One region of the Streptomyces sp. NPDC048255 genome, then DNA from elsewhere that is predicted to be linked to it. Evidence: riboswitches for the same ligand, from Rfam matches in the RefSeq annotation. Region 1 holds a riboswitch; each other region holds the start of a gene.
What was found. Region 1 has a riboswitch for cobalamin ahead of AB0D94_RS06320 (energy-coupling factor ABC transporter permease). Riboswitches for the same ligand answer to the same signal wherever they lie in the genome.

Region 1 (7,429 bases):
GAGGCGAGCAGTTCCGGGTCCGACAGGAGGTCCCGCGCCGCCCCCGTCCGGATGCCCGACGGGGTGAGGACCGCCGCGTCGTCGGCCCAGCGGACCGCCAGCTCCACGTCGTGGGTGGCCATCACCACCGTGGTGCCGTCCGCCCGCAGCCCCGCCAGCACGTCCAGCAGGCGCTCCTGCCCGTCCGGGTCCAGCCCGGCCGTGGGCTCGTCCAGGATCAGCACGCGCGGAGCCATCGCCACCGCCCCCGCGATCGCCGCGCGCTTGCGCTGCCCGTACGACAGCAGGTGCGTCGGGCGATCCCGGAGCGCGGTGATGTCCAGCGACGTCAGGGCGGAGTCGACCCGCCGGCGGACCTCCGGCGCGGGCAGGCCCAGGTTCATCGGGCCGAAGGACACGTCCTGTTCGACGGAGGCCGCGAACAGCTGGTCGTCTGGGTCCTGCACCACCAGCTGGACGCCGGTCCGCAGCCGGGTCAGACCCTTCCGGTCGTACGCCACCACCGCTCCGTCGAGCCGCAGTTGACCCGAACCCGGCCGCAGACCCCCGCTCAGCAGCCGCATCAGCGTGGTCTTGCCACTGCCGTTGCGGCCCAGCAGGACCAGCGCGCGGCCCTCCTCGATGGCGAAGTCCACGCCGGACAGCACGGACGGCCCGTCCTCGTAGGCGTAGCCCGCGCCGACCAGTTCCACCAACGGGGTCACAGATACAGCTCCTTCAGTACGAGGGTCAGGACGGCCAGGCCGGTCAGCAGCGCGCCGGAGCCGGCCAGGAACCGCCAGGACAGCGTCGCCTCCGGTACGAGCACCCGCAGCGCGCCGTCGTAGCCGCGCCCGGCCAGCCCGTCCTGGAGCCGCGCCGCACGGTCGAAGGCCCGTACGAACGAGGTCGCCGCCAGCCCTGCCAGCGAACGCCACACCGCCGCCCGGCCGCGCTGCCCGAGACGGGCCGCCTGGGCCCGGCGGATCTGGGCCATCGAGTCCAGCAGCAGGAACCCGATCCGGTACATGACCAGGGCCACGTCCACCACGGGAGCCGGCACCCCGGCCCGCACCAGCCGGGGCAGTACGTCCGAGACCGGGGTGGTGAAGGCGAACAGCAGCACCCCGAGGGAGGCCGCCGAGGTGCGCAGCAGCAGTTCCGCCGCGTGCCGGGGGCCGTCCGGGGCGAGCACCACGAACCCGGCCGGCCCGCCCACCGAGACCAGCAGCGGCAGCGCCCCGGTGAAGCAGAAGCCGAGCGGGATCCGGAAGGCCCGCCACAGCTGCCGTCCGGACACCCCGGCGGGCCCGAGGAGCACCGCCAGGGTGGCGGCGGCGACCAGCGGCCCGCCGGGCCAGGGCGGCAGGCACACCGCCGTGACGGTCAGCCCGATCCCCAGCAGGGCCTTCTCCAGGGGATGGCGGTGACGCCAGCGGCTGCTGTGCGCCGCCACGTCGATCGGCAGCACCGCCTACGACTCCGCGGCGGTGCCCGCCGTACCCGCCGGAGCGGCGGCGGCCGGGGCTGCCGTGGCCGCCGCGGCGGCAGCGGCCTGGCGGCGGCCCTTGCGGACTCCGAAGTAGTACGCGAGCACGCCCGCGCCGAGCGCCGCCTGGAGGGCGAACAGCGCCGACTCGATCTCGCCGGAGGGGGGCTCGTAGAGCGGTGTGAACCACGGCTCGTAGTCCGGCTTCAGCTCGGTGATCGCCGCTTCCGCCTGCGCGTCCGCACCCGTGAACGGCTCCTCCTTGCCCTCGCCGAGCCCCAGCGCGAGCGGGAGCACGGCCAGCGCCGCCACCAGGAGCAGCAGCAGGGTGTTGATCTTCGCGTTCCTGGTCATCGGGCCACCGCTTCCTGGTCGGTCTCCTGCTTCGCCTTGCCCCCGGTCAGCTTGGCGACGCCGAGGCGCACCATGTCGGACTTGCTGGACTGCATCAGCAGCCGTACGACGAGGACGGTCAGCAGCCCCTCGCTCACGGCGAGCGGGATCTGGGTGACCGCGAAGATGCCCGCGAACTTCTCCAGGGAGCCCACGAAGCCGCTGCTCGCGTCCGGGAAGGCCATCGCCAGCTGGACGGAGGTCACGCAGTAGGTCACCAGGTCGGCGAAGAAGGCGCCGAAGAAGACGGTCACCATCAGCGGCAGGTCGAACTTCCGCAGGAGCCGGTAGACGCCGTAGCCCGCCCAGGGCCCGGCGATCGCCATCGAGAAGACGTTGGCGCCGAGGGTGGTGAGCCCGCCGTGCGCCAGCAGCAGCGCCTGGAAGAGCAGGGTGATGGTGCCGAGCACCGCCATGATCGGCGGCCGGAACAGGATGGCCCCGAGCCCCGTACCGGTGGGGTGCGAGCAACTGCCCGTCACCGAAGGGATCTTCAGGGCGGACAGGACGAAAGTGAACGCTCCGGACGCGCCGAGGAGCAGGGTGCTCTCCGGGTTGGCCTTCACCTCGCGGGTGAGGGCGCGCACGCCGTGCACGACAAAGGGAGCGGACGCGGCGCCCCAGGCGACCGCGTGCAAGGGGGGCAGAAACCCCTCGGCAATATGCATGAGTAGGGAGACCTCTCCAGCACCTCGTGGATGGACAACGCGCCCCGGCCGGTCTCCTGGCTCACGGGTACTGATGCCCGGACTCCGCCTTCCCGGGGCCGTGCGGTCTCCCGCGCGGGCCCAGTGGCTTCCCGCAGGAGTGGAGCCGGACTTCCCGATCACAGTGGCGAGGGCCGCACCGGTTTCACACCGGTTTCCCGAACACCAAGGCCCGCTGACCCTAGTCGGCCGCGCGGACGGGTACCAACCCACCCTCGGAACCGCCGGCGGAGCTCGGATTCCGCTTGCGCTCACTGTGCGTGTTCGACCCGCTACCATATGCACCAACAACCGCACCTGACGAGGGAGTTCCGCATGTCCGTGACCGCCGAGGACTGGCTGCCCCGCATCGCCGCGCTGTTCCGCGCGTACGACCTGGACGGCGACGGCCAGCTCGGCCGCGAGGACCTGATCGCCTACGCCGGACGGCTGGCCGAGCAGCTCACCGAGCCCGGGGACACCCGCCGCCGGGCCGCGCTGTACGACGTGTACGCGGAACTGTGGACCCAGCTCCAGGCCGCCGCCGACACCGACCGGGGCGGCCGCATCAGCGAGCAGGAGTTCGTCGCGGCAGCCGCCCGTGACGCCTTCGACGGGGACGCCTCCTTCCGCGCCTCCACCCTGCGCGCCCTCGACGCGCTCGCGGACGCCCTCGACCGGGACGGCGACGGCCGCATCGACCGGGAGGAGTACGAGCGGATCTTCGGCGCGACGGGTCTGTCCGGCGCCACGGACGCCCTGGCCTTCGACAGCGTCGACGCCGACGGCGACGGGTCCGTCAGCCGCGAGGAACTGCGCGCCGCAGCCGTGTACCTCTTCCCGCTGGCCGACCCCAGCTGGCTGAGCGGCGGGGGCGCCCGCCCCGACCGCCCGCGCGGCATCGCCCTGGTCGCCCACGACTCCCGCAAGGCCGACCTGCTGGCCTGGACGGAGCGCCGGGCCGCCGACCTCAAGCCGCACCGCCTCTACGGCACCGGTACCACCGGCACCCTGATCAACCGTCTGATCGGTCTGGACGTCACCCCGCTGCGCAGCGGCCCGCTCGGCGGCGACCAGCAGATCGGGGCCCTCGTCACCCAGGGTGAGATCGACATGCTGGTCTTCTTCTTCGACCCGCTCGCCTCGCACCCGCACGGGGACGACGTCCGCGCGCTGATCCGCCTCGTGGCGCTGGCCGACGTCCGGCTCGCGCTGAACGCGGCGAGTGCGGACGCGATGATCGAAAGCCTCTAGGGAGTGCCACGGGCGGGCGCGGTCGGCTGGCGTCCGCGCCCCACGCTGCGCAGGCTGAGGGGGTGGCTGCCGACTACGACTACTCCGACCTGACCGCCGTCTACGTGAACTGCACGCTCAAGCGCTCGCCCGAGACCAGCAACACCGAAGGTCTGATCGACAAGAGCCGGGCGGTCATGGAGGCGGCCGGTGCCCGGACCTCCCTGATCCGCGCCGTCGACCACGACATCGCGACGGGCGTCTGGCCGGACATGACCGAGCACGGCTGGGAGAGCGACCAGTGGCCGGTCCTCTACAGCCAGATCATGGACGCCGAGATCCTGGTGCTCTGCGGCCCCATCTGGCTCGGCGACAACAGCTCGGTGATGAAGCAGGTCGTCGAACGCCTCTACGCCTGCTCCTCGATCCTGAACGAGCAGGGCCAGTACGCCTACTACGGCCGCGTGGGCGGCGCTCTGATCACCGGCAACGAGGACGGCGTCAAGCACTGCGCCATGAACGTGCTCTACAGCCTCCAGCACCTGGGCTACGCGATCCCGCCGCAGGCCGACGCGGGCTGGATCGGCGAGGCCGGGCCCGGCCCCTCCTACCTGGACCCGGGCTCGGGCGGCCCCGAGAACGACTTCACCAACCGGAACACCGCCTTCATGTCGTGGAACCTGATGCACCTGGCCGCCCTGCTCAAACGCTCCGGCGGCATCCCGGCGCACGGCAACCAGCGCTCGCTGTGGGACGCGGGCTGCCGCTTCGACTTCCCCAACCCCGAGCACCGCTGAAGCCCCGTTACACCGGCACCTCCGCCAGCGTCGACTCCAGCCGCGCCAGCAGCGGCCGTGCGTCCATCCGGCGGCAGCTCGCGAGGGCCTCCTCCAGTACGGCCCGGGCCCCGGCCGCGTCGCCCGAGGCCAGCAGGGCGCGCGCCAGCGGCTCCACCGCCAGGGCCCGCACCAGGCTCTGCCCCGAGCGGCGGCCCAGCTCGTCCGCCGCCCGCAGCTGACGCAGGGCCTCGGCCGCCTCCCCCCGGTCCAGGGCGATCCGGCCGAGCCCGATGCGGGCCGCGCTCTGCCCGGCCAGGTCGCCGCTGCCCCGGGTGTGGGCCAGGACCTCCCGGAAGCCCGCCTCGGCCTCGTCCAGCCGGCCGAGGGTCCGCTGGGCGTCGGCGACCCAGCGGAGCATGCACATCCGGGGCCAGGCCGCGCCGCCCAGCTCCGCCACCGCCAGGGCCTCGCGCAGCACCGGCAGGGCGTGCCCGCCCTCGCCGCGGGCGAGCAGCACCTGGCCGATGCCGCGCAGCGCGTGGGCCTGGCCGTAGCGGTCGCCCGCCGCCTCGAACACCACCGCGATCCGCCGGCACCGCCGCATCGCCTCGTCGAGCCGGCCCTGGATCCGGTCCAGGTAGGAGAGCAGCCAGCCCGCGTACGCCGCCCCGTGCGCGTCGCCGAGCTCCTCGAACAGCGCCTCCCCGGCCGTCAGTACGGCCCGGGCCGGCCCCCACTCCTCGCGGCAGGTCCGGTGCCGGCCCAGCCCGACCAGCATCACCGCCTCCCCGGTGCGGTCCCCGGCGGCCCGCGCGGCGGCCAGCCCGAGCTCCTGGACCGTCTGCCAGCCGGCCAGGTCGCTGCGCAGGTCGAAGAGGTACTCCCCGGCCGCCGCGAGCTCCCAGCAGGCGTATGGGTCCACCCGCGCGGCCTGCCGTACGGTCGCCACCAGCGCCTCCCGCTCCGCCCCCAGCCAGCGCACCGGCTCGGCCCGCGGCCCCGCGAGCACCGCCGGGTCCGGTACGCGGGCGGCCGTCCGGCCGCCGAGCCCGGGGTAGTCCAGGCCCTGGTGGGCCCGCCGCCCCTCGCGCACCAGCGCCACCCAGCAGGACAGCACCCGGCGCAGCGGCTCGGCCCGCGGCGGCCCCGCGAGCTCCCGGCCGAAGGCGCGGACCAGGTCGTGCATCCGGTAGCGCTGCTGCCCCGCCTCGTCCCGGCCGGCCACCTCCAGCAGGTGCGCCGCCACCAGGGCGTCCAGGGCCTCCTCCGCCGCGCCGAGGCGGCACCCCAGCACGGCCGCCGCCGTCCAGGCCGCGCAGTCCGGGGCGTCGAGCAGGGCGAGCCCGCGCAGCAGGGCCCGGGCCTCGCCCGGGAGCGCGCGGTAGCCGAGCCGCAGCCCGGCCCGCACCCCGTCGAGCACGTCCAGCCGGGCCCGTTCGTCGCCCAGCCGGGCCGCCAGCCGGGCCAGTTCCCGGTGCGGCAGCGCGGCCAGTTCGGCCCCGACGATCCGCAGGGCGAGCGGCAGCCGCCCGCACAGCCGCACCAGCTCCCGCGCCGCCTCCGCCTCGGCGGCCACCCGCCGCGCCCCGGCGATGTGCGCCAGGAGCCCGAGCGCGTCCCGCTCGTCCAGGAGCGGCAGGCCAAGGGCGACCCGCAGGTCGAGCCCGGTCAGCCGGTGCCTGCTGGTGACCAGTACGGCGCAGCCCGCCCCGGGGAGCAGGGGTTCGACCTGGGCCTCGCCGCCCGCGTTGTCCAGGACCACCAGCACCCGACGCCCCGCGAGCAGGCTGCGGTACAGGGCCCCGCGCTCCCCGGCGTCCGCGGGCACCGCCCGGCCGTCCACGCCGAGGCCGCGCAGGAAGCCCGCCAGGACCTCCGCCGGGTCCGCGGCCGCCGTGGGGTCGGCGCCGCGCAGGTCGGCGTAGAGCTGCCCGTCGGGGAACTCCTCGCGCAGGCCGTGCGCGACCCGCAGGGCGAGCGCGGTCTTGCCGATGCCGGGCGGCCCGGTGACCAGGCAGACGCCGCCCTCGGCGGCGCGCAGCCCGCGCCGCAGGGTGCCGGCCTGGCTCTCCCGCCCGACCAACGCCAAGGTCTGGGCGGGGAGTTGGGCCGGGACGGCGGGGCCTCGGGGCGGTTCGGCCCGCGGGGGCGGGGCGCTGCCGGTGCCGTGCAGCTCGGCCCGCGAGAGCGGGGCGTCGCCGGTCCCGTGCGGTGCGGCCGGCACCCGTACCGGCCGCGGCCCGCGCAGTGCAGGGGCGTCGGCGAGGACCGCCGCGTGCAGGGCCCGCAGTTCCGGGCCGGGATCCAGGCCCGCCCGGCCGGCGAGGTGCCGGCGGGCCCGGTCGAAGGCCTCCAGCGCCTCCCCGCGCCGCCCCGACCGGTACAGGGCCAGCATGTGCAGCTCCACCAGCCGTTCCCGTAAGGGGTGTTCGGCCGTCAGCCCGGCCAGCTCGGTGCACACCCGGGCGTGTCGGCCCAGCTCCAGATCCGCGGCCAGCGCCCGCTCCACGCAGTCGAGCCGCTCCTGCTCCAGCCGGGCCGCCGCCGACTCGAAGATCCGCCCGCGCAGCCCGCCCAGCGCGACGGGGCCCCGCCACAGCTCCAGCGCCCCGCCGAGCAGCCGCCGCGCCTCGGCCGGGTCGGCGGCGGCTTCCGCAGCCGACCGCAGGTGCGCGAACTCCCGTACGTCCAGAGCTGCTTGACCGGGATCCAGGACGAAGCCGGCCTCCGTGCGGCTCACGGAGGCGCCCGAGCCCGCGAGCCGTCTCCGCAGCGCACCCGCCGCGTTCTGCAGCTGCTCCCGCGCCGTGGCCGGCGGGTCGTCCCACACCGCCTGCGCCAGCCCGGCGGCCGGCACCACCCGGCCCGCC
Region 2 (7,429 bases), on a different contig from region 1:
GGGGGGCGTGCACCGTGCCGAGGTCGCCCTCGCTCTGCAGCCCCTCCACGTCGGCGCATCCGGCCGAGGCCGCCAGGACGGCGGCGAGGAGCATCACGGCCGGGGTGCGGTGCATGTACCGATGCTCTCGCGGGGGGCGGCCACCGGCCCGGGCACAGGTCCGTCCGGGTGAACCGGAGGCCCCCCCATCCCCCGGGCCCCCACCCCTGGCCCCCGCCCCGGTCAGACGTCCGGATGGACGACCGCACGGGCCGCCGCTACCTCCTGGCGGACCGGGGCCAGCACGCCCGACCCGTCCGCTCCGGGCGGCGCCGCCGCCCTTGCCGCGGCCGTGCGGGTGCCGCGGACCTCCTCGGCCAGGGCGCGCAGCTGCCGCGCGAGCGCCTCGACCTCCGCCGCGGCGGGCGACGCGGCCCCGTGGTTGACCCGGACCCGGGCCGCCGTGGTCGCGTCGACGATCCGCTCCAGGGCGACCACCAGCGGCCACCACGCGGCGGCCCGCGCCCCGGTCGGCGGCGGTTCCGTCAGCGCCCGCTGGAACTCGCTCCGTACGGCCGACAGGTCCCGGTAGATCCGCCGCCTGGCCTGGAGGCGGACGGTGCGCGCCTCCCTGCGGGCGGCCTCGTCCGCCACGGGGGCGAAGGCCCGCTCCAGGTACCGGGCGGCGTCGTACACGGTGTCGGCGAGCCGGTCCCCGATCCGGGTGCGCCAGCTCTCGGGCCACAGCAGGTAGCCCGCGACGAGCACGATCGCGCAGCCGATCAGGCTGTCCAGCAGCCGGGGCCGGATCAGGTCGAAGCCCTGGTGGTTGAGCTGGTCCGAGAGGAGCAGGATCACGGGGGTGATCGCGGCGGTCTGGAAGGCGTACCCCTTGGCGGAGAAGGCCGGGATCAGCGCGCCGAGCACCGCGATCACGGGCACGTCCCACCAGCCGCGCGGCACCTCGGCGAGCACGGCCGCGGCGAGGACCAGCCCGGCCGCGGTGCCCAGGGCGCGCAGCACGGCCCGGGAGAACACCGAGCCGAAGTCGGGCTTGAGGACGAAGGTGACGGTCAGCGCGACCCAGTAGGACCGCTCGACCTCGACCAGCGAGACGAGCGACTGCGCGAGCCCGATGCACACGGCGAGCCGCAGCCCGTACCGCCAGGAGGCCCCGGAGAGCACCATGTCGCGCACCGCGCGGCGGGCCCGGACCCCGAGGGCGGCGGGCCGGCCGAGCTTGTCGTCGACGTCGGCCACGTTGCCGGCGGAGTAGGCGTCCTGTTCCGCGAGGTGCACCACGGCCGCCGCGTGCCGCAGGGCGGAGTCCATGGCCCGCTCCGCCGGGGTGTGCGGCGCGGGCAAATCGAGTACGGGGGTGCCGGTGCGGCCCTCCTCGACGGCCGCGGCCAGTTCCCGCACGGCGGCCGGGATCTCCGGCGGCAGCGGTCGGCCGCGCAGGTGCGCCGCGGGCGCGGCCTCCACCAGCGGGATCACCACGTTGAGCTGGGCCAGCATCCGCACCAGCGAGGGGCTGCGCCCGTGCACCCGGGCCCGTCTGCCCAGCACCAGGTCGTAGGCCTGGTTCAGGGACTGGGTGACCTGCTGGCGGCGCTCCTCGTAGGCCGCGCCGGGTCCGCCGGCGGCCTCCAGGGAGTCGGCCAGGGCCCGGTAGGTGGCGGCGACGGCGGTGCGCTCGGGCCGGCGGCCGCGCAGCGGCCAGCCCAGCAGGGTCAGCGCGAGGACGAACAGTCCGCCCGCGCTCAGCAGCAGGGGGGCGGTCCACCAGGGCCGCGGCAGCGGCAGCCCGGCGCCGATCACGGCGTTGAGCAGGAGCAGCAGCCCGGACACGGAGGCGACCGTGCCGATGGAGGAGATCATCCCGGAGACCAGGGCGACGAGGGTGAGGACGCCGACGGCCAGCCAGCCGTGTCCGAAGACCAGGGTGCCCAGTGCGACGCCGACGGCCCCGAAGAGCTGCGGTACCGCGATGTTCAGGATCCGCATCCGGTAGGCGTCGGCGGTGTCGCCGATGACTCCGGAGAGGGCGCCCATCGCGACGAGCGCGCCGTACTGGGGCTCGTCCAGGGCGAAGCCGACGGCGAGCGGCACGGAGAGTGCGACGGCGGCGCGCAGCACGGCGGCCCAGGGGATGGGGGCGGTGGCCGGGCGCAGTCCGTTGAGCAGCCATGCGGGCGGGGCCAGCGGATGGTGCCGGGAGCGCCCGGCCGCTATCTGTTCGGTGCGTTCGGTGCTCATTCCCGTTTCCGTGCCGCCGCTCGCGAATCGGTTCTTCTGGGCTATTCTGCGTCGTTCTGCCTACGTTGGGTACCTTCCGAGCTTATGGGGTGCGGCGTAGCCGCCCGGTCAGCCAGGCGGCCAGCGCGGCGACGAGCCCGACCGCGAGGACCACCCAGGCGGTGGTGCGCAGGAACGCGGTGAGGGCGTCGTACACCGCTCCGGCGGCCGCCCGGTCGATGTCGGCCGGCAGGTCGTCCAGGGTGAGGCGGCGGCACAGGGCCACCGCGATCCACAGGAGCACGGCTCCGGTGGCGAGCCCCAGCCCGGTGGCCACCACGGCGCGCCGCCGGTGGACGGCGACGGCGACGGCCGTGGCGGCCAGGGCGAGGGTCAGCAGGGGGAGCCAGATGCCGGCGACCTGGAGCATGCGGAAGCCCTTCCGGAGCGCGCCGAGTCCGTCGTACTCCATCACCTTCACGGAGACGTGGGTCTCCGGGATGCGGTCGGCGAAGGGCACGCCGTCGGCGACGAGATCGCCCTTGACCTGGGCGATCACGGGCGCGAGGTCGATGGTGACGGCGTCGCCGTGGCCGGTGGTGAGCGCCTCGAGGAAGGCGGCGTGGGCGGCGCGGTTGGCCGCGTCCCAAGCGGTCCGGTAGGCGGGGGTGCCGGTGAAGGAGCGCATGGCCTCGCCGAGGAGGGCTTCGACCCCGCCCTGGAAGGGGCCCGCGTCGATCTGCCCGGCGAGGGCCCGGGTGACCTGGGTGACGACCACGCCCTGGACGGCCGGGTCCGCGGCGAGCGGGGACATGGCGGCGGTGTAGCGGTCGGCGTCACCCAGCTCGCGGTCGGCCCAGTACGCGACGGCGCTCGCGGGCACCAGGAGGGCCACGAGCACGATGAGTACCGCCGACAGGATGGTGCGCACGTCACCAGGGAAAGCGCCCGCGCGGCCGGGCGCGAGCGGCGTTGCTGCGGGCGGGTGCGCCGATTCGCCCGTGCGGGCGAGAGCGCGGACACCGCTCGCCGAGTTGCCGGTCGCAGGCACCGGGTGTGCCCTGGATGATGGGAGAGAGGAGCCCGTCATGGCACATGCGGCACCCACCGCCTCCCGGCGGCACCACTACCGCTCGACGGCGGACACCGACCACACCGTCAGGAACGCCCTCACGCGGGCCCTGCTCGCCGGACTCGTCTACGGAGTCTGGGCCGCCTTCATCCAGCGTCAGATGGGCCCGGTCGACGCGGGGAACGTGTTCTACGGGATCCTGTGCGGCGCGCTCTTCGCCGCCTGCATGTTCGCGCTCAACCGCGTCGGCCCCCGGCTGAAGCGGGAGGCGCACGCCGCCGCGTACGGCGTCTTCACGGGCATCGCCGCGGGCTATCTGCACAGCCTCACCAACTCGTCCGTGCTCCGCGCCACCACCGTCGGCCTGTTCGTGGGCATCGGCGTCGGCGCGGCCGCCTTCTACCGCTATTACACGCGCGAGGACTGAGCACGCGCGAGGACTGAGTTCGGGATCGGCGCCCGGCCGCACTTTCGGCCGGGCGCTTCTCCACCCTGCGGGGAGCCGCTACGCGGCCGGCTCGGCGGCGGGCTGCGGTTCGCTATCCGACTCGGCGGTGGCCGGGGTCCTGTCCGCGGCGGGCTCGGCCTGGCGGACCGGAGGGGTGAAACGGGCGGCCTCGGCGCGGAGCATGGCGTTCAGGGCAGCGTAGGGGTCGATGGGCATGGCGGAACCTCGCGGTGCTCGGGGGGTGTGGGGGTACGCGCTGCGAGTGCCTGACCGGTGGTCGGGCCGGACCCGTCAGCAGCGCAGGACCACACTGCGCACCGCCCGCCGGGACAGCGCCGGTTCGGCCGGCCCGGACGCCGGGCGGCAGGGCGGACCGGCCGCATGTTTCACGTGAAACACCGGCAGCGGCCTGCGCTGTACGCCCGGCAGCCCGCGCGCGGGGGGCCGTACGGCGGCCCGTGCTTCGGGATCGGCGGCCGGATCGGACTGTCCCTCGGTGGGTTCCGCGGGCGCTGAGGAGCTCGTACGGGGCTCGGCGGCCGTCGCGCCCGCCGGGCCGGCGCCGAACACGCACAGCAGGACGACGCAGGCCACGGTCAGGGCCTGGGTCAGCACCCTCCATGCCCTCCGTGTCGTCCGCACGCGTCGTGTCCCGCTCATGCGAGGGGTGTGCCCCGACACGCCGGGACGTTCCCCGAAGTGCCCGCAGAAGGGTCCGACCGGGGGACGAAGACACCCCCGCACGGCAGACATCGCGTGGTGCGGGACGCGGGTACGCCCGCCGGCCGGGCGCCGTGACCGGGGCTCAGACCACCACGAGGGTCGCCGCCGCCGCGCCCATCAGCGCGGCGGCGAGGTGGATGGCCGGGTGTCCGTAGTCACCGAACCAGAGGTGGCGGGCCAGCCCTCCGAGAGCGGCGAGGGCGGTGATGAGGCCCAGCTGCGCGAGGAGGGTGACGGCGGTGAAAGGGGCCAGGAGCAGCAGGAGGGAGTTCAGCCAGAACGGGGCCGCGCCCGTCCAGCCCCGCCACCGCCAGATCGCCGTCGGCATGTGCTACCGGCCCCTTCATCGTCAACTTGTGGGCTGCACAGCCTCCTTGGGTGCGGAGGCGGGCACAAGGGCGCGTTCGGCTAGATAACCGAAGGCCAGGCCGAAAGTCGCCCACAGTGCGGTCTGGATGGCCAGGGAGGCGAGGCGGAAGTCCCAGATCAGCGCGGCCGGGAAGCCCGCCGGGACCTCGTTGACCCCGGGGAGCAGGGCGTAGGAGATGCCGACCGCGGCCACGAAGCCCACGCCGGCGACGGTGCTCGCGTTCCAGTTGCCCAGGCGCGGCGCGAGGCGCCGTCCCAGGATGAGGGCGCCCGCGGCCAGCAGTGCGCTCAGGGCGATCATCAGGAGGTAGAGGGTGGTCCGCCGGGCGGCCGTCTCGGGGTCTCCGACGGCCGGCGGGTTGGCCGGGTACTTGAGGAACGGCACCAGGGTCACGGCGACGAACAGGCCCCCGGTGACCAGCGCGGCCGTGGCCCGCGGGCCGAAGCGGCCGATGCGGCCCAGGGCGTAGCAGTAGACGAGCGCGCCGATGCCGCCGAGCGCGACCCCGTAGAGCAGGACGCCGGTGCCGAGGCCGGCGGTGGCCTGGAGGGCCCGGCTGACCGGGGCCTCCTCGCCGTGGCCGTGGTCGTGGCCGGCCGCGGCCTCCTCGATGGCGATCGCCGCGTCCACCTTGGACTCTCCGAGGAGGTACGCGACGAGGAAGGCGACCAGGCCGGCCAGCAGCCCGGCCAGCATGCCCCGCACGAGCAGGGTGCGGGGGGAGACGGTACGTGGGGAGGTGGTGCTCGGAGCGGAGGAAGTCATGCTGCGGTTCCCTTGCACGAGTGGGGGATCAGTGGCAGGGGAAGCCGAGCAGGTGGCGGCCGTCGTGCAGCCATTCGTGGACGGTCTCGCCCTCGAAGAGCGCGGTGGCGCCCTGCTCCACGCCGACGAAGTACAGCAGGACGAGGGTGAGGACGGAGACGAAGACCGCCCAGGGAGCAAGCGCGGAGAGCGAGAGGGGTGCGACGGCGACAGGCGTCGTGGGCACGGCGGAGTGGGCCATGACAGGTACCTCCAGAGGGAACACGCGTCCCGGTCAGTGGTGCTCGCGACGACGGTGGCGGGTCTGACTTGCCTCCCCCTTCCGGGAGGGTTCACAGTGGCGCGACCGTGCCGGATTCTCACCGGTGCTTCCGCCGTACCGTCGTCATTCAGTTGTGTCACCCGCGACCGTACCGAGCTTACGCTCCCTTTATGAAGCCCTCTTCGGTACGAATTCACCTCGTCACCCCGGAGTTCGACGCCGCCATGCGGCGCCACCGCTTCGGGGCCGGCGGGCCCTACGCCCTGGACACCGGGCAGTGGGCGGGGCGGACCCTGGACGAGGTGGCCGCCGAGGATCCGGCCGCGGTGCACCGCTGGCTGACGGATCCCGCGTACGCCCCGCCCGGCGGGGAGTCCGTCGAGGCGCTCGTCGCCCGTGCCGGGAGCTGGCTGGACGGTCTGGAGCCCGGCACCCACCGGGTCACCGCCGAGCAGGCCTTCGTCCGGGCGGCCGTGGTGCACGCGCTGGAACTGCCGCCGCAGACGTTCTGGCGGCTGGACGCACGACCCCGCACGCTCACTGAACTCAGCGGGCGGGCGGGGCGGTGGAACCTCCGGCTGGGGAACGAGGTCCCCGCGGAGGGTTAGACGAGGAGGCGGGCGACGGAGCGCGCGCGGAGGCTCAGGCCACGATCCAGTCGGAGGTGGCGATCACCGGCTGCACGCCGTCGCGGTGGATGGTGCCCTCGATCAGGCCGTACATCCGGTCCGCCGCGAAGTACACCTCGTTGTCGTTCTTGAGGCCGAAGGGCTCCAGGTCGACGAGGAAGTGGTGCTTGTTGGGGAGGTTGAGGCGCACCTCGTTGACCTTGGGGCAGTTGTCGAGCACCCGCTCGGCCATCTGGTTCAGGGTCTGCTGGAGCGAGTACGAGTACGTCTCCGCGAAGGCTTCCAGCATGTGCTTGCGGACCTTCCGGTACGACCCGTCCCAGTCGTACGCGGCGTCGTCGGCCGCCAGTGCCGAATGGGCCCAGCGCGCGGTCACCTTGGTCGCCAGGATGCGGTCGTACGCCTCCTGGAGGGTCGTGTACTTGTCCTTGATGTAGCCGTGGAACTCGGAGTTGGTCGAGTTCATCACCGTCAGGTCCTTCAGGCCCGAGATGACCTGGAGCCCGGTGGTCTCGCTGTAGGTGATCTGCGCGGTGCGCACCTCCTGGCCCTTGCGGACGAAGGAGTGCTGCTCCTTGCGCGTCGGGACCGGGATGCGGTCCCACACGTACTCCTCGATGCGGATCTGCGCCTCGCGGATCGGCTGCTGGGAGGAGACGAAGTGCTTGGCGAGCAGGATGCCGAAGGCCTCGGGGGACTCGATGCCGTGTTCCTTGCCGAAGGCGTACACCGTGTTCTTGGTGGTGTCGGTCGGCAGGCAGTTGCCGTTGTCGCCGCTCAGGTGGACGTCGCGGAACTCGCCGCGGAGCGCGACGGAGACGTTGAGGTCGCGGATCTCGTGCCAGGAACCGTCGTTGCCCTTGCGGGTGACCTTGACGATTCGGTTCTCGGCCTTGCCGTACTGGTTCTGCGCCAGGACGTGCTTGCTCATGCTGTCTTCCTT
Region 3 (7,429 bases), on a different contig from region 1:
GGAGGTCCCCGGCCCGACGCGCGGCGACCTCCAGTGCCAGCCGGGTCTTGCCGACCCCCGCCCCGGCACGGAGCAGGGGCGTCCGGAATCTTGTCCGACCCGTGATCCGTTTTTCGGACCCGAGCCCCACCGACCCCTCTAATCTGAGCATGTTCAAAAATGGAGGGGAATCCAGAAGTGAAGATCAAGCGTATCGCCGCCGTCGCGGCCGCCGCCGTCGTCGGTCCGGTCCTGCTGACCACGCCCGCGATGGCCGAGGAGCAGAAGCAGCCGGCCGTGACCGTGCCGGACGCCGAGCCGCAGGACGACAAGGCACCGGCCGCCGGGGGAACGGCGGAGGCGCAGAAGCCCGCCGCCACCGGCACTCCGGCCGGGCTGCCGGCCGGCGAGCCCGCGGTGACACCGCCGGCCGTCCCGCAGCCGCCGGCCGCCGGGACGCCCGCACCCCCGGCCGCCAATACGCCCGTACCTCCGGCCGCCGGGACGCCGGCGAAGGACGTCGCGGACACTCCGGCCGAGGACCCCGACGAAGAGCCGCCCACCGGGATCCTCATAGGGCCCGACGTCACCGTGCAGGGGATCCCGAAGACCGGTTTCAAGGCCGACGGCAGCTGGACCCAGCTGACCGTACAGGTCGACAACTCGGGTCACGTCGCGGTTCCGAACTACACCCCCGAGATCACCGTCATGCAGTGGGACGGGAAGATCAAGGCCTCGCAGGTCAAGGTCGAGCAGCGGGTCACCGCCGGGAACGGATCCGTCTCCTGGCAGCCCGCGAAGCTGGTCCACGGCCCGCAGTACGGCCCCGGGCTCGTCTACAAGCTCGGCACGACCGCCTCCGTGGCCGTCGACGCCGTCCACAGCATCGACGTGCGGATCAGCTTCGCCGCGGACACCCCGGTCGTCCCCTTCGACCTCACCTCCGACGGCACGAGCCGCACCGGTGACAAGATCAGCGCCTCCCCCACGACCTGGTACAACACCAGCATCACGGGCGCGACCCCCGACAACGACCAGCCCGTCGTGACCGAAGGCCCCAAGCTCACCATCGACGGCCTGCCGAACGGCCTGGCGGCGGGCGGGGCCTGGCAGGACCTCACCATCCACGTCGACAACTCCGGCAAGCCGGCCCTGGACGACTTCCACCTGTACTTCAGCCTCGCCCGACCCGACTGGGTCCCGATGGACGGCGAGCAGCTGGAGGTCGAGGTCTACGGCAAGAACGGCTGGGAGCGCGCGGAACTCGGCTACAGCGACGGCTACTACGTCGTCAACCACCTCGCCGGCGGCGCCATCCCCGCGGGCAAGACCTTCGACGTCAAGCTGCGCATCCGGTTCACCGCCGATGCCCAGCTCGGCTACGCGCAGTTCCGCGCCTCCGGCACGGTCCTTGAGATCGGCTCGAACATCCGGAGCGAAAGCCGCCCGGTCCTGGTGAAGATCCTGGCCGCCGACCCGAACACCGGCAACCAGCCCAACCCGAACGGCGGCAGCACCACCACGCCGATCAGCAACACCGGCAACACCAACACCACCGGCACCACCACCCAGACCGGCGGCGAGCTCGCCGCCACCGGCGCCGACGCGGCCACCAGCTGGGCGCTCGGGGGCGCCGGCGTGGCACTGGCCATGGGCGCGGCCCTGGTGGCCGGCACCGGCCGCCGTCGCCGTACGACGGCCTGAGCAACCACCCGCGGCATGTGAAGGGGCCTCCAGGGATGTCCTCCCTGGAGGCCTCTCCTCTTGGGCGCTGGTCCCCAGCGCGGCTGGAGAAGTCGGCGTTCACGCGGCGGAGCTCGGCGGCGGCTCGGACGGGTGCGTGCCCCGCCGCCGCGGCGGCCCGCCGTCACGCGTTCGGCCCGATCCGCGTACTGGGCCTGTGCAGGCTGTCCGCCGGAGGAGGCATCCTCGATGCGCGGGGAAAACGCCCTCGGGCTGCGTCGAGAACGCCCCCTCGGGCGCCTTCGGCGGGGCCTTCACGCTGCTCCGCTCCCTGCGGCCACCCCACGGAACGGCGGCTTCGGCAATGCCGTGGACGCGGCCACCTGGGACCTCGCCATCCATAGCCTGACCTGCACTTTTACCTCCAGATACCTAAGATGGGCACGCACGGGCGACGACATGGACGCAGCGTCGGCTGCTTCGGCTGGCTCCGCCCGCAAACCTGCTCAGGACGGCCCAGGGAGGGTGCTTCATGACCGAGTTCGGCAACCCCAGTCAGCCCGCGAACGTGAACGAGTACACCGGCAGCCACATCCAGGTACTCGAAGGCCACGAGGCGATACGCAGGCGCCCCGGCATGTACGTCGGCTCGACCGGCGAACGCGGCCTGCACCACCTGGTGTACGAGGTCGTCTCGTACGCCGTCGACGAGCACCAGGCCGGCCACGCCGACGCCATTGACGTCACGATCACCGCGGACGGCGGCATTCGCGTCGCCGACAACGGGCGGGGCCTGCCCGTCGAGGTGGAGGAGCCCACCGGCAAGTCGGCCGTCGAACTCGAACTGACGGAGCTGTCCTTCGGCTCCAGGCCCCACACCCGCTACGGGGTCTCCGGCGGCCTCAGCGGCCTGGGCCTGTCCGTGGTCAACGCGCTGTCGAGCCGTCTCATGGTCGAGGTCCACCGAGACGGCCGCCGTTGGACCCAGGAGTACGAGAAGGGCGCCCCGGTCACCCCGTTGACGAGGAACGAGGAGACGAGCGAGCACGGCACCACGATCACATTCCTGCCCGACGCCGACATCTTCGAGATCACCCGGTACTCGTTCGCCACGCTGTCGGAGCGCTTCCAGGAACTGGCCTTCCTCAACGGGGGCCTGGCCATCTCGCTCACCGATGAGCGGCCGGAGCGGCCTGTTCGCCACCACCACGCGGACGGCCTCCGGGCCTTCGTCACCCGCCTCAACCCCCACCCCGTGAGTCTCGTCCACTCCCCCGCCATCAGCTTCGAGTCTGAGAACGAGGACCAGACGGTCTTCGTGCAGGTCGCCATGCAGTGGAACACCTGGTCCCCGGGAGAGCTCCACTCCTTCGCGAACAGCACCCGCACCCTCGAGGGCGGGGCCCACGAAGTGGGCTTCCGTACCGCGCTCACGGACCTCGTGAACGACTACGCGCGCCGGCAGGGGCAGCTGTCCGCAGACGACGAGGACATCACGGCCGGAGCCGTCCACGAGGGCCTGACCGCGGTCGTCTCCGTAAAACTCGCCCATCCAGTCTTCGAGGGCGCCACCAAGACCAAGCTCAGGAATCCCGAAGCGGGCGCCTACGTCCAGGAGGTCGTCCGCGAACACCTCACCGACTGGCTGGACCACAACCCGAACGAGGCCGCGTCCATCATCCGCCACATCTTCAATGCCTCTACCGGACGCGCGAGGTAGTGACGAAGATGCCGGTTCACAGGGACTCACGTCCTCCCGGCTGAGCGGTGCACCCCGGCGGCTGTGAGGAGCACCAGCGACGGAAACGCGACAGAGGCGGCGGTGATCCATTCCGTTTCGAGACAGGTCGGCCGAGACCGGGGCGCCCTGCCTGGCGTTCCACATCGGCGGCTCTCGCACCGCCGGCCCCCGCCGTCCCAGGGGCCACCCTGCTGCCTCCCATCGAGATCAACCGGACACCCAACTGCCCACCGGACCCGACATGTCACACCACCCCTGTGATGGATAGCATCACGTGTCCCTGCCCTCCACCCATGCCTCGGAGTCCCCCCATGAACCACATCCCTGGCCTCCCCCTCTCCCGCCGCGGCCTCATACGCACCGGTGTTGGCGCCTCGCTCGCCGCTCTCGGGCTCGCCGCCGGCGCGCAGACCGCTTCGGCTGATGTGACCGCGACCAAGCGGTTCGACCTCGCGCAGCCGTCGCACGACCTGTTCCGGTCCAAGGACACGCACGGTGCGCGGGTCCAGCAGAGCTTCGCCTTCGACTGGGTGAACAAGTTCCTGTTCGTGGCAACCAAGCGGAGTGGAAGCGCCGAGTCCGATGGTGACCTGTGCATCAACAAGATGGACTTCGACGGGAACTACATCTCGTACATGCACCTCAACGGCTTCGGCCACGGCGTCGCCTTCGCCGCGCTGCCGAGCGGTTCCGACACCGAGCTGTGGATCGAGTGCGACGCGAACAGCAAGGGGTACGGCACCGCGCTCGCCCCCATCCGTTTCACCGCCGACACCACCCTGAGCTCGCCGGCTGCCTCGGCCGCCTACCAGCCGATCTCCGGGGCCACCGAGTACACCTGCTCCGTCGACCCGGTCTACCAGCGCATGATCGTGCGCTACCACACCAGCGCCGGCAAGCGCATCGCCGTGTATCCCCTCTCCGCCTTCGAGACGCGCAGCTTCGGCTCGCCTCTGGTCGACTTCAAGCAGCCGACGATCTCCGGCACTCCGCAGGGCTACACGCTCTACGGCTCGTATATGTACTACCTGACGGGTGACGCGTACCCCGGCGACGGCACCCCCACCGGCGACGGCAACTCCTACGTCACCAGTATCGACATCAACACGGGCACCGTGGCGCAGGGCCCCGTCCTTACCAAGGCCGGCTCCACCCTCCACCACCGCGAGCCCGAGGGCCTGGCGATCTACCGCACCGACGCCGGCGAGGCCCGCCTCTTCATCGGCTTCGCCACCGGCGTGGAGGGCGACCGGCGCTCCAGCATCTTCTACAAGAACGCGCTGATCTGAGCCATGTCCTCCCGGCGGCCGGGCGGCGGACCGGCTGAACCTCGACCGGGTCGGGTCCCGGCCGCGTAGGCAGCAGGGGTGTTCCGTCCGGTCAGCAGGCCGGGCCGGGGAGGGACTTGGCATCGTGCCGTCACGGGTAGGCTGTGGGTACAGCTGGTTCGCCCCTGCCACCAGGCAGGACGCGTCGTAAGAGGGAACCCGGTGAGATTCCGGGACTGCCCCGCAGCGGTGAGTGGGAACGACCGCCGTCATAGAGCACTGGACCCGAACGGGTCCGGGAAGCGACGGCCAGTAGGTGTCAGCCCGGTCGGGCGACGTGCCCGCGAGTCCGAAGACCTGCCGCTGTCCGCATGCCGACTCGTCATGCGGTGGTCCCGAAGAACACCCTCCGGGACCCTCTGGCGCGACTCGCGAAGGAGAGTTGACGTGGCCGACCAGACCGCCATCACGGTGAGGTGCGTTTCCAAGGGCCCGGGCGAGTCCCGGGTCACGCTCGCCCACATCATGAGCGAGCACGACACCAACCTCTACGGCACCATCCACGGCGGCGTGGTGATGAAGCTCATCGACGACGCGGCCGCCGCAGCTGCGGGGCGGCACGCCGGCGGTCCCGCCGTCACCGTGGCCGTGGACCGGATGTCCTTCCTGGCGCCGGTGCGCGCCGGTGACCTGCTCAGCGTCGACGCCGAACTGGAACGGGCCGGCCGAACCTCGATGACCGTCACCGTCAGTGTGCGGGCCGAGCGATGGAACGCCTCGGGACCCACGACCGAGGTGGCCACCGCCCAGCTCACCTTCGTCGCGATAGACGCCGACGGCAGGCCGCGCCCCGTCCCGGCTCTCGACGCCTTGGACCCGGCCACCGCGTAGGCGAGTTGGCTCCGACGCCAGCCAGCAGTCTTCCGGCCCGCCCCTAGTGCTGTGGCCGGAGTTCGCCGTGCTGTCCCGTCGGCCGTAGCGCGATCCGCGGCGCGCGACGCTGCGCGCCCCTGTGAGCCCTTCCCGTTCCAGTCGCCTTATTGCGAGAGTTCCGCAGTTGCCCCTAGCGTGCATCAGCGGTCGCGGGATGGCGGGCGGGACTGGACGGATTCCTACGGGCCCTGGCCGCACGCCCTCACTCGGTCCGTCTGCCGACGAGGCGCGAGGACCTTCCGATCCACCTGCGTTGAGAGGAACTCCCATGCTCCGCAACCACCCGAAGTCCGTCCTGTCCGCACTCGCTGTGGCCCTGTTGATATCCGGCTGCGGAGGAGGCACTACATCCACGGCCGGCCCCTCTGCGGGTGCTCCCGCCAAGGGGTTTCCGATCACAGTGAACAACTGCGGCATCACCACGACCTATCAGCGTCCGCCGCAGCGCGCCGTCTCGCTGAACCAGCACGCGACCGAGGTCATGCTCTCGCTCGGCCTGGAGAAGTCGATGGTGGGCACGGGCTATCTCGACGACAAGATCCTCCCCGAGTACCAGGCCGCCTACGACGGCGTAAAGGTCCTCTCCAAGGAGTACCCCTCCTTCGAGGCGCTCCTGGAGGCCGAGCCCGACTTCGTCTACGGCGGGTGGACCTCCACGTTCGACGAGAAGGAGGGACGCAGCCGGGCCGCCTTCACCAAGGCCGGGATCAATACCCACCTCAACAGCGAGGAGTGCCCGACGGGTCCGGTGAACGTGGCCTCCATGGACGAGGAGATCCGCACCCTCGGCAAGATCTTCGGTGTGCCCGAGCGGGCCGAGGAACGGCTGACGACACTGCACGCCACCCTCGACAAGGTGGAGACCGGGCTCGCCGGTGTCACCCCGGTCAAGCTCTTCGTGTACGACAGCGGGGACAAGACGGCCTTCACCGCGGGCGGCAAGGGCATCGGCAATGAGATGATCCGGCGGGCCGGCGGGGTGAACCTCTTCTCCGACCTGGACAAGGCCTTCGGCGACGTCTCGTTCGAGCAGGTGGCGCAGCGTGCCCCCGAGGCCGTCGTCATCTACGACTACGGCGACCAGTCCGTCGAGGACAAGAAGAAGTTCCTGCTCGCCCACCCGGCGCTGCAGGACGTGCCCGCGATCAAGAACCAGAGGTTCGCGGTCCTGCCGCTGTCCTCCACGGTGCTCGGCGTCCGGATGCCGTCTGCCGTCGAGTCGCTGGCGAAGCAGCTCCACCCGGGCCGCGTCCAGTGACGGTTGTGAAGGCCCCGGCGGCCGAGGGGGCCGGCCTCCGCGAGGAGGGCCGGCCCGTCCCCGCGCGGCGCCCCGGGCTCCCGTACGGCCTGGTGCTGACCTTTCTGGGCCTGCTGGTGGCCTGCGCGGCCACGGCCGGGATCGCGGCGGGATCGATCAGCGTGCCGGCCGACCAGGTGTGGAACATCCTGCTGCACCGCGTGCACCCGGCCCTCGCGGAGCCGACGTGGACCCCGGTGCGCGAGACGATCGTCGTGGACGTCCGGCTGCCACGGGTGCTGCTGGCCGGTGTGGTGGGCGCAGGTCTGTCGGTGGCCGGGATGGCGTTGCAGGCGCTGGTCCGCAATCCGCTGGCTGACCCGATGCTGCTGGGTGTCTCGTCCGGTGCGTCGGTCGGCGCGGTGCTCGTCCTGGTCCTGAACCTGACAATGTTCGGGCTGTTCACGCTGCCGGTGGCGGCGTTCTGCGGCGCCTTGGCGGCCTTGGTCGCCGTCTACTTCCTGGCCCGCTCCGGCGGGAGGATGACGACGGTACGGCTGGTCCTGGCCGGGGTGGCCATGGCCGAAG
Region 4 (7,429 bases), on a different contig from region 1:
CTGGAGGAACCGGCGGGCGAAGGTGCGCGGGGACATGTGCGCCCGCTCCGCGAGCTGCTCGACGGTGATCTCGTCCTCCAGGTGGCGGGTCATCCACCCGATCACCTCGCCCATCGTGTCGCAGGACGCGCGGGGGAGGGGCCGCTGGATGTACTGGGCCTGCCCGCCGTCCCGGTGCGGCGGTACGACCATCCGGCGCGCGATGGTGTTCGCCACCTCCGCGCCGTGCGCCTGGCGGACGAGGTGCAGGCAGGCGTCGATGCCCGAGGCGGTGCCGGCGGCGGTGATCACCGAGCCCTCGTCGACGTACAGCACGTCGGGGTCGACCAGTGCCAGGGGGTAGCGGCGCATCAGGGCCGGGGCGTGCAGCCAGTGCGTGGTGCAGCGCCGGCCGTCCAGCAGCCCGGCCGCGCCGAGGACGAAGGCGCCGCTGCACACGCTGAGCACGCGCGCGCCGCGGTCCACCGCGCGGCGCAGGGCCGCGAGCAGCGGCTCGGGGTACTCGCGCACGGGGGCGTCCCGGTCGGCCGGCAGGCAGATCAGGTCGGCTTCCTCCAGGCGCTCCGGACCGTGGGCGGGGGTGATCCCGAAGGCACCGCCCCCCGCGCTGAGCGGGCCCTCCTCGGCAGCGCACACGGCGAAGTCGCACACCGGCACGCCCATCTCGCTGCGGTCGATCCCGAAGACCTCGCAGAAGATCCCCAGTTCGAAGGGGGCGACGCCATTGACAAGGGCCACGGCCACGTTGTTCAGCATGACCACAGTGTGGCAGTAATTCCACCTTCCGTGACAGTCCTGCCACTGTTCGATCTTCGTCGAGCCGACGAAGGTAGAGCCATGAACACCGACACGCTCCTTGACCACCTCGTCGTCCTCGCCGTCGCCGCCCTGCTGCTCGGCCCGACGCTGTACGGCATCGTCCACGACCGCCGGATCGACCGGCAGCTGAGCGCCGCCCAGCAGCGCGCGCAGATCGTCCGGCACGGGCATCGGCGTCAGCAGACCCGCCCGGGTGCGTCCCGTGTTGCCCTGCGGCACGCGTCCTGCGAGTGACCCGGGGCCCGCCACGAGGATCCGTACGACCTGCCCGGCCAGGCGGCCCCGGCACGGGCCGGCTCCGCCTCGAAGGCGGCGCGTACGGGGGCGGCTCATGCCGGCACCGGCACGGGCACCGGCGCCGAAACAGCAGCGTCCCCGCCCAGGAACCTGGTCTTCCAGGTCGGTCTCCCCATGGGCGGGGACGCTGTCAAGCCGTGCTCACGACGACGCGGACTAGAAGTCCTCGTCCAGGTCGACCGTGCCCTCGACCGCGACCTGGTAGGCCGACGGACGGCGCTCGAAGAAGTTCGTCAGCTCCTGGACGCCCTGGAGCTCCATGAAGGAGAACGGGTTCTGCGAGCCGTACACCGGCGGGAAGCCGAGGCGCACCAGACGCTGGTCCGCGACGCACTCCAGGTACTCGCGCATCGACTCGGTGTTCATGCCCGGCAGGCCGTCACCGCACAGGTCGCGGCCGAACTGCAGCTCCGCCTCGACGGCTTCCTTCAGCATGTCGGTGACCTGCTGCTGGAGGGCGTCGTCGAAGAGCTCCGGCTCCTCCTTGCGGACCGTGTCCACGACCTCGAAGGCGAAGTTCATGTGCATCGTCTCGTCGCGGAACACCCAGTTGGTGCCCGTCGCCAGACCGTGCAGCAGGCCGCGGGAGCGGAACCAGTACACGTACGCGAAGGCACCGTAGAAGAACAGGCCCTCGATGCACGCCGCGAAGCAGATCAGGTTCAGCAGGAAGCGGCGGCGGTCGGCAGCCGTCTCCAGCCGGTCGATCTTCTCGACCGAGTCCATCCACTTGAAGCAGAACTGCGCCTTCTCGCGGATGGAGGGGATCTCCTCGACCGCGTCGAACGCGGCCGCGCGGTCGTCCGGGTCGGGCAGGTAGGTGTCGAGCAGCGTCAGGTAGAACTGGACGTGCACGGCCTCCTCGAACAGCTGGCGCGACAGGTACAGGCGCGCCTCCGGGGAGTTGATGTGCTTGTAGAGCGTCAGTACCAGGTTGTTCGAGACGATCGAGTCGCCCGTCGCGAAGAACGCGACCAGCCGGCCGATCATGTGCTGCTCGGAGGGCGTCAGCTTCGCCAGGTCGGCGACGTCCGAGTGGAGGTCGACCTCCTCCACCGTCCACGTGTTCTTGATCGCGTCCCGGTAGCGCTCGTAGAAGTCCGGGTAGCGCATCGGACGGAGCGTGAGCTCGAAGCCCGGGTCCAGGAGGTTCTTGTTGTCGTTGGAGCTCATTACTGGCAGGCCTCGCAGGACTCGGGGTTCTCAAGGGAGCAGGCCAGCGCGTCGGCGTCGACGGCCTGCGGGAGGGGGGTCGCGGCGGCGGGGACGGCGCTGCCGGAGGCCGCGCGGGCGATCTTCGTCGCCGGGCGCGAACGCAGGTAGTACGTGGTCTTGAGGCCCTGCTTCCAGGCGTACGCGTACATCGAGCTGAGCTTGCCGATGGTGGGCGTCTCCAGGAACAGGTTCAGCGACTGGGACTGGTCGAGGAACGGGGTACGGGCCGCCGCCATGTCGATCAGACCGCGCTGCGGGATCTCCCACGCCGTCCGGTACAGCTCGCGGACCTCGGCCGGGATCCAGCCGAAGCCCTGGACCGAGCCGCTGGACTCGCGCAGCGCCTCGCGGGTCTGGGCGTCCCACACGCCGAGCTGCTTCAGCTCCTCCACCAGGTAGCCGTTGACCTGGAGGAACTCACCGCTGAGCGTCTCGCGCTTGAAGAGGTTGGAGACCTGCGGCTCGATGCACTCGTACACGCCCGCGATCGAGGCGATCGTCGCCGTCGGGGCGATGGCCAGCAGCAGGGAGTTGCGCATGCCGGTCTTCGCGACCCGGGCGCGCAGCGCGTCCCAGCGCTCCGGCCAGTTCAGCTCGACGTCGTAGTGGTCCGGGTGCAGGACGCCGCGGGCGGTGCGGGTCTGCTCCCAGGCCGGGAGCGGGCCGCTGCGCTCGGCGAGGTCGCAGGAGGCCTCGTACGCGGCCAGCATGATGCGCTCGGAGAGCTTGGCGGACAGGGCCTTCGCCTCGGGGGAGTCGAAGGGCAGCTTCAGCTTGAAGAAGACGTCCTGGAGGCCCATCGCGCCCAGGCCCACCGGGCGCCAGCGGGCGTTGGAGCGGCCTGCCTGCTCGGTCGGGTAGAAGTTGATGTCCACCACGCGGTCGAGGAAGGTCACCGCGGTGCGGACGGTCTCGTCGATCCGCTCCCAGTCGATCCCGCCGTCGACCACGAACGCGCCGAGGTTGACCGAGCCGAGGTTGCAGACGGCCGTCTCGCCGTCGTTGGTGACCTCGATGATCTCGGTGCACAGGTTCGACGAGTGGACGACGGTGCCCGGCTCGGCGGTCTGGTTCGCCGTGCGGTTGGAGGCGTCCTTGAAGGTCATCCAGCCCTGGCCGGTCTGCGCGAGGGTGCGCATCATCCGGCCGTACAGGTCGCGGGCGGGCATGGTCTTGCGGGCCAGGCCGGCCGCCTCGGCCTTGCGGTAGGCGGCGTCGAACTCATCGCCCCACAGGTCGACGAGCTCGGGCACGTCGGCCGGGGAGAACAGCGACCAGTCGGCGTCGGCGTTCACGCGGCGCATGAACTCGTCCGGCACCCAGTGGGCGAGGTTCAGGTTGTGCGTACGGCGCTGGTCCTCACCGGTGTTGTCGCGCAGCTCCAGGAACTCCTCGATGTCCGCGTGCCAGGTCTCCAGGTAGACGGCGGCGGCACCCTTGCGGCGGCCGCCCTGGTTCACGGCGGCGACGGAGGCGTCGAGGGTCTTCAGGAACGGCACGATGCCGTTGGAGTGGCCGTTGGTGCCGCGGATCAGCGAACCGCGGGCGCGGATGCGGGAGTACGACAGGCCGATGCCGCCGGCGTGCTTGGAGAGGCGGGCGACCTGGTGGTAGCGGTCGTAGATCGAGTCGAGCTCGTCCAGCGGGGAGTCCAGCAGGTAGCAGGAGGACATCTGCGGGTGCCGGGTGCCGGAGTTGAAGAGCGTGGGGGAGGACGGCAGGTAGTCGAGGCGGCTCATCAGCCGGTACAGCGAGGCCACTTCCTCGACGGCCTGGACGCTCTCGTCCGCGGCGAGGCCGCAGGCCACGCGCAGCATGAAGTACTGCGGGGTCTCGATGACCTGACGGGTGATGGGGTGGCGCAGCAGGTAGCGGCTGTGCAGGGTGCGCAGGCCGAAGAAGCCGAAGCGGTCGTCGGCGCCCTCGGCGAGGGTGTGCTCGACCAGCGCGTCCAGGCGGGGGGCGTGGGTCTTCACGAACTCGGCCGTGCGGTCGGCGATGAGCCCCTCGCGGTGGCCGACGGCGACGGAGGCGGAGAAGGACGTGGAGCCCTGGCCCGCGGCCTCGTCACGGACGGCCAGCGTCAGCAGCCGGGCGGCGAGCCGGGAGTAGGCCGGGTCCTCGGAGATCAGACCGGCGGCGGCCTCGGTGGCGAGCCCGCGCAGCTCGGCATCGTCGGCGGCGGAGCTGCGGCCGCGCAGCGCGGAGGCCGCGACCCGGCCGGGGTCGGTGTCGGGGAGGTCCGCCGTCAGCTCGGTGAGGGTACGCAGCAGCGTGGCCCCCGGGCCCTCGGTGTTGTCGCCAGAAATGGACTCGGCGCGCGGTGCGGAAGGCGCGATGGTCACGGCGGGAGCTCTCCCTCGCTCGGCCGGCCGTCGGCGGGGCGCGAGCGGGCGCATGCGGGCGTGGCAGAAACGCGTACACCGCATGGCGTCCACCAGCCCAACCGCGAGGCCCGGACGTGTCGGCACCCGGTTCGGTCGAGCCGGGCGCGCTGTCGGCAGGTCCTCGGACTTGCATGTGCACCAATGGGTGTACTTCATACCGTTGCGGGACAGTTCCGGATTCGCACCGGATTCCCCTGCGGCGACAGCAGGCATGAGCATACATGTGGGGGCGGACCGTTGCGGTAGCCCCCACATCTTGTGTCGGCGTGGCTACAGGCTGAGGCGGTAGGTGAGCAGTGTCAGGCCCGGGACGGGTGCCCAGTCCCGCTCGGGAGTCCGTACGAATCCCAGCCGCTCGTACAGCCGCCGGGCGCTGATCATGCCGCTCTGGGTGGAGAGCACCAGGTGCGTGACGCCCTCCAGCTCCCCCGCGCGGGCCACGCAGGCGCGCACCAGCGCCTCGCCCGCGCCGCGCCCGCGCGCCGCGCGGGAGACGGCCAGCATCCGGAACTCGGCCTCGCCGGGCCCGGCGATGTCGGCCAGCGGGCTCCCGGGCGGGGCGAAGGTCACACCGCCGAGCACGCGTTCCCCGTCCTCCTCGTCGACGGCGACGAGCACCTCCCCGTCGGCGGCGCGGGCGGCGACATCGCGCAGCACGTCCGCGTAGAACGCCTCGTCGGCCCCGAGGAGCCCGTCGCCCAGGTAGGCCCGCGCGGTGATCTCGCCCAGCTGTTCGTACTCGGTGGGCAGTGCGGCCCTGATGACGATGTCCATGCGGTCGAGTGTGCAGGACGGCTGTCGGTGCCCGGCGCTATCGTCGGAGGCAGCACCGTCGAGGAAGGCGAGCGAGGCGTGACCGTGATGACCGACCGGCCCCACATGACCATCGAAGAGTTCGAGCACCTGGCCCGCATAGCGGCCCGCGAGGGGGAAGGGCTGCGACTGGAATTCATCGGTGGGGTGCTGAGGAGCAAGGCCATGCCAGACGGGGACCACGGGCGGATCATTCTGTGGCTGACGCGGATCTGCATGCAGCACCACCCGGAGTTCTGGCTGCACCCAGGGCAGGGGATCAAGGCGGAAGGGTACCGGGAGGGCCGCGCCATTCCGGACGGGGTTCTGGCGCACGAGGACGCGTTCGTGGGGCAGGGCGACTGGGTGGACCCGAGCCCGATCCTGATGGCCGTCGAGGTGACGTCGTGGGACTCCGACACCGAGCGGCGCGACCGGATCGAGAAGCCGCGCGCTTATGCGCAGACCGGTATCCCCGTGTACCTGCTCATCGACCGGCTCAAGTGCCAGGTTCTCGTTTACAGCGACCCGGGTGGCGACCGCTACGAGACTGTGCGCACCGTCCCCTTCGGCAAGGAAGTCAAGCTTCCCGACCCCGTCGGCATCACGCTCCAGACCGAGGTCCTCAAGGACTGGGTGCGCTGACCGTCCAGGCCGAAGGCCCCGCCGGACCATCCGGCGGGGCCTTCGTATGTAAGGCATGGGCTCAGCAGCAGCGGAAGCCCTCGCGGGGGTCCGCCTCGCGGGAGTCCGTACGGGCGCGTTCGAATTCCCGGCGGCTCGGGACCGCCGCGGCCGGGTCGTGGGAGCGGGCGTGGGCCACGTACCGGTCGTACGCCGCCTCGCCGGAGAACTCCCGCAGGTAGAACCAGGCCTTGGCCAGGGCCCCGCGCAGGCCGCTCATGAGGACACCGGCTCCTTCACGGCGCCGCCGCCCGAGTCGAGCCCGGCCGCCGCGAGCTCGGCGCGCTCCTCGGGGGTCGGGATCAGCCCGGCCGGGGCGATGATCTTCGACTCGGTCCACGGAACCTCGGAGAGCTTCACGGACTCCGGGCTGCTGATGGCCTTGAAGCAGGTCCGGGCCGCGTCCAGCAGGACGATGATGATCAGGACCGCGAACAGCACCGACAGCACGCCGTCCACCGTGGCGTTGGTGACCACGGTGTGCATCTCGCCCATGTTCTTCGCGGGCGGCAGGACCTTGTCGGCGTCGATGCCGGCCTGGTACTTGTCGCGCTGCGCGAAGAAGCCGACCTTCACGTCCTCCGAGAAGATCTTCTGGTAGCTCGCGGTCAGCGTGACCGCGACGTCCCAGGCCAGCGGGACACCCGTCACCCAGGCCCACTTCAGCCGCCCGGACTTGACCAGCAGCGTGGTGCAGACGGCCAGGGCGACCGCCGCGAGCAGCTGGTTCGCGATGCCGAACAGGGGGAAGAGCTGGTTGATGCCGCCCAGCGGGTCCTTGATGCCGACCCACAGGAAGTAGCCCCAGCCGCCGACGACGATCGCGCTCGCGAGCCACACGCCCGGCTTCCAGCTGACGTTCCGGAAGGACTTGTGCACGTTGCCCAGGGTGTCCTGGAGCATGAACCGCCCGACGCGGGTGCCCGCGTCCACCGTCGTCAGGATGAACAGGGCCTCGAACATGATGGCGAAGTGGTACCAGAAGGCCTTCATCCCTGCGCCGCCGATGACGGCCGAGAAGATCTCCGCCATTCCGAGTGCGAACGTCGGGGCGCCACCCGTACGGGAGAGCAGGCTGGCCTCCTCCACGTCCTTCGCGGCCTGCGCGAGGGCCTCCGGGGAGATGGCGAAACCGAAGTTCGTCACCGCCGCCGAGGCGGTCTCGACCGTGGTGCCGATGACGCCCGCCGGGGAGTTCACGGCGAAGAACAGACCCGGGTCGATGATGGACGCCG

Region 2: another riboswitch for cobalamin. It lies ahead of AB0D94_RS01780 (CbtB-domain containing protein); the one in region 1 lies ahead of AB0D94_RS06320 (energy-coupling factor ABC transporter permease).
Region 3: another riboswitch for cobalamin. It lies ahead of AB0D94_RS30605 (acyl-CoA thioesterase); the one in region 1 lies ahead of AB0D94_RS06320 (energy-coupling factor ABC transporter permease).
Region 4: another riboswitch for cobalamin. It lies ahead of AB0D94_RS15765 (ribonucleoside-diphosphate reductase subunit alpha); the one in region 1 lies ahead of AB0D94_RS06320 (energy-coupling factor ABC transporter permease).

The regions. Positions count from the first base shown of each region.
Region 1 covers NZ_JBEZMA010000004.1:207,209-214,637, reverse strand. Annotated here, with positions in the region: gene AB0D94_RS06335 (ATP-binding cassette domain-containing protein) at 1-704, opposite strand, end outside; gene cbiQ (cobalt ECF transporter T component CbiQ) at 701-1,450, opposite strand; gene AB0D94_RS06325 (energy-coupling factor ABC transporter substrate-binding protein) at 1,454-1,822, opposite strand; gene AB0D94_RS06320 (energy-coupling factor ABC transporter permease) at 1,819-2,529, opposite strand; cobalamin riboswitch at 2,558-2,753, opposite strand; gene AB0D94_RS06315 (methylglyoxal synthase) at 2,884-3,801, shown strand; gene AB0D94_RS06310 (flavodoxin family protein) at 3,864-4,577, shown strand; gene AB0D94_RS06305 (BTAD domain-containing putative transcriptional regulator) at 4,585-7,429, opposite strand, start outside.
Region 2 covers NZ_JBEZMA010000001.1:372,100-379,528, forward strand. Annotated here, with positions in the region: gene AB0D94_RS01740 (hypothetical protein) at 1-115, opposite strand, end outside; gene AB0D94_RS01745 (FUSC family protein) at 223-2,238, opposite strand; gene AB0D94_RS01750 (hypothetical protein) at 2,321-3,148, opposite strand; gene AB0D94_RS01755 (hypothetical protein) at 3,306-3,716, shown strand; gene AB0D94_RS01760 (hypothetical protein) at 3,795-3,953, opposite strand; gene AB0D94_RS01765 (hypothetical protein) at 4,029-4,352, opposite strand; gene AB0D94_RS01770 (hypothetical protein) at 4,543-4,788, opposite strand; gene AB0D94_RS01775 (CbtA family protein) at 4,810-5,595, opposite strand; gene AB0D94_RS01780 (CbtB-domain containing protein) at 5,624-5,836, opposite strand; cobalamin riboswitch at 5,875-6,016, opposite strand; gene AB0D94_RS01785 (histidine phosphatase family protein) at 6,028-6,465, shown strand; gene pucL (factor-independent urate hydroxylase) at 6,500-7,417, opposite strand.
Region 3 covers NZ_JBEZMA010000056.1:6,559-13,987, reverse strand. Annotated here, with positions in the region: gene AB0D94_RS30625 (tetratricopeptide repeat protein) at 1-151, opposite strand, end outside; gene AB0D94_RS30620 (hypothetical protein) at 178-1,683, shown strand; gene AB0D94_RS30615 (ATP-binding protein) at 2,195-3,382, shown strand; gene AB0D94_RS30610 (teichoic acid biosynthesis protein C) at 3,715-4,692, shown strand; cobalamin riboswitch at 4,830-5,051, shown strand; gene AB0D94_RS30605 (acyl-CoA thioesterase) at 5,119-5,562, shown strand; gene AB0D94_RS30600 (ABC transporter substrate-binding protein) at 5,873-6,862, shown strand; gene AB0D94_RS30595 (iron ABC transporter permease) at 6,868-7,429, shown strand, end outside.
Region 4 covers NZ_JBEZMA010000016.1:63,349-70,777, forward strand. Annotated here, with positions in the region: gene AB0D94_RS15745 (helix-turn-helix domain-containing protein) at 1-756, opposite strand, end outside; gene AB0D94_RS15750 (hypothetical protein) at 838-1,053, shown strand; partial or broken gene AB0D94_RS15755 (DUF3703 domain-containing protein) at 1,018-1,152, opposite strand; gene AB0D94_RS15760 (ribonucleotide-diphosphate reductase subunit beta) at 1,273-2,289, opposite strand; gene AB0D94_RS15765 (ribonucleoside-diphosphate reductase subunit alpha) at 2,289-4,676, opposite strand; cobalamin riboswitch at 4,813-4,972, opposite strand; gene AB0D94_RS15770 (GNAT family N-acetyltransferase) at 4,989-5,492, opposite strand; gene AB0D94_RS15775 (Uma2 family endonuclease) at 5,571-6,155, shown strand; gene AB0D94_RS15780 (YbdD/YjiX family protein) at 6,217-6,414, opposite strand; gene AB0D94_RS15785 (carbon starvation CstA family protein) at 6,411-7,429, opposite strand, start outside.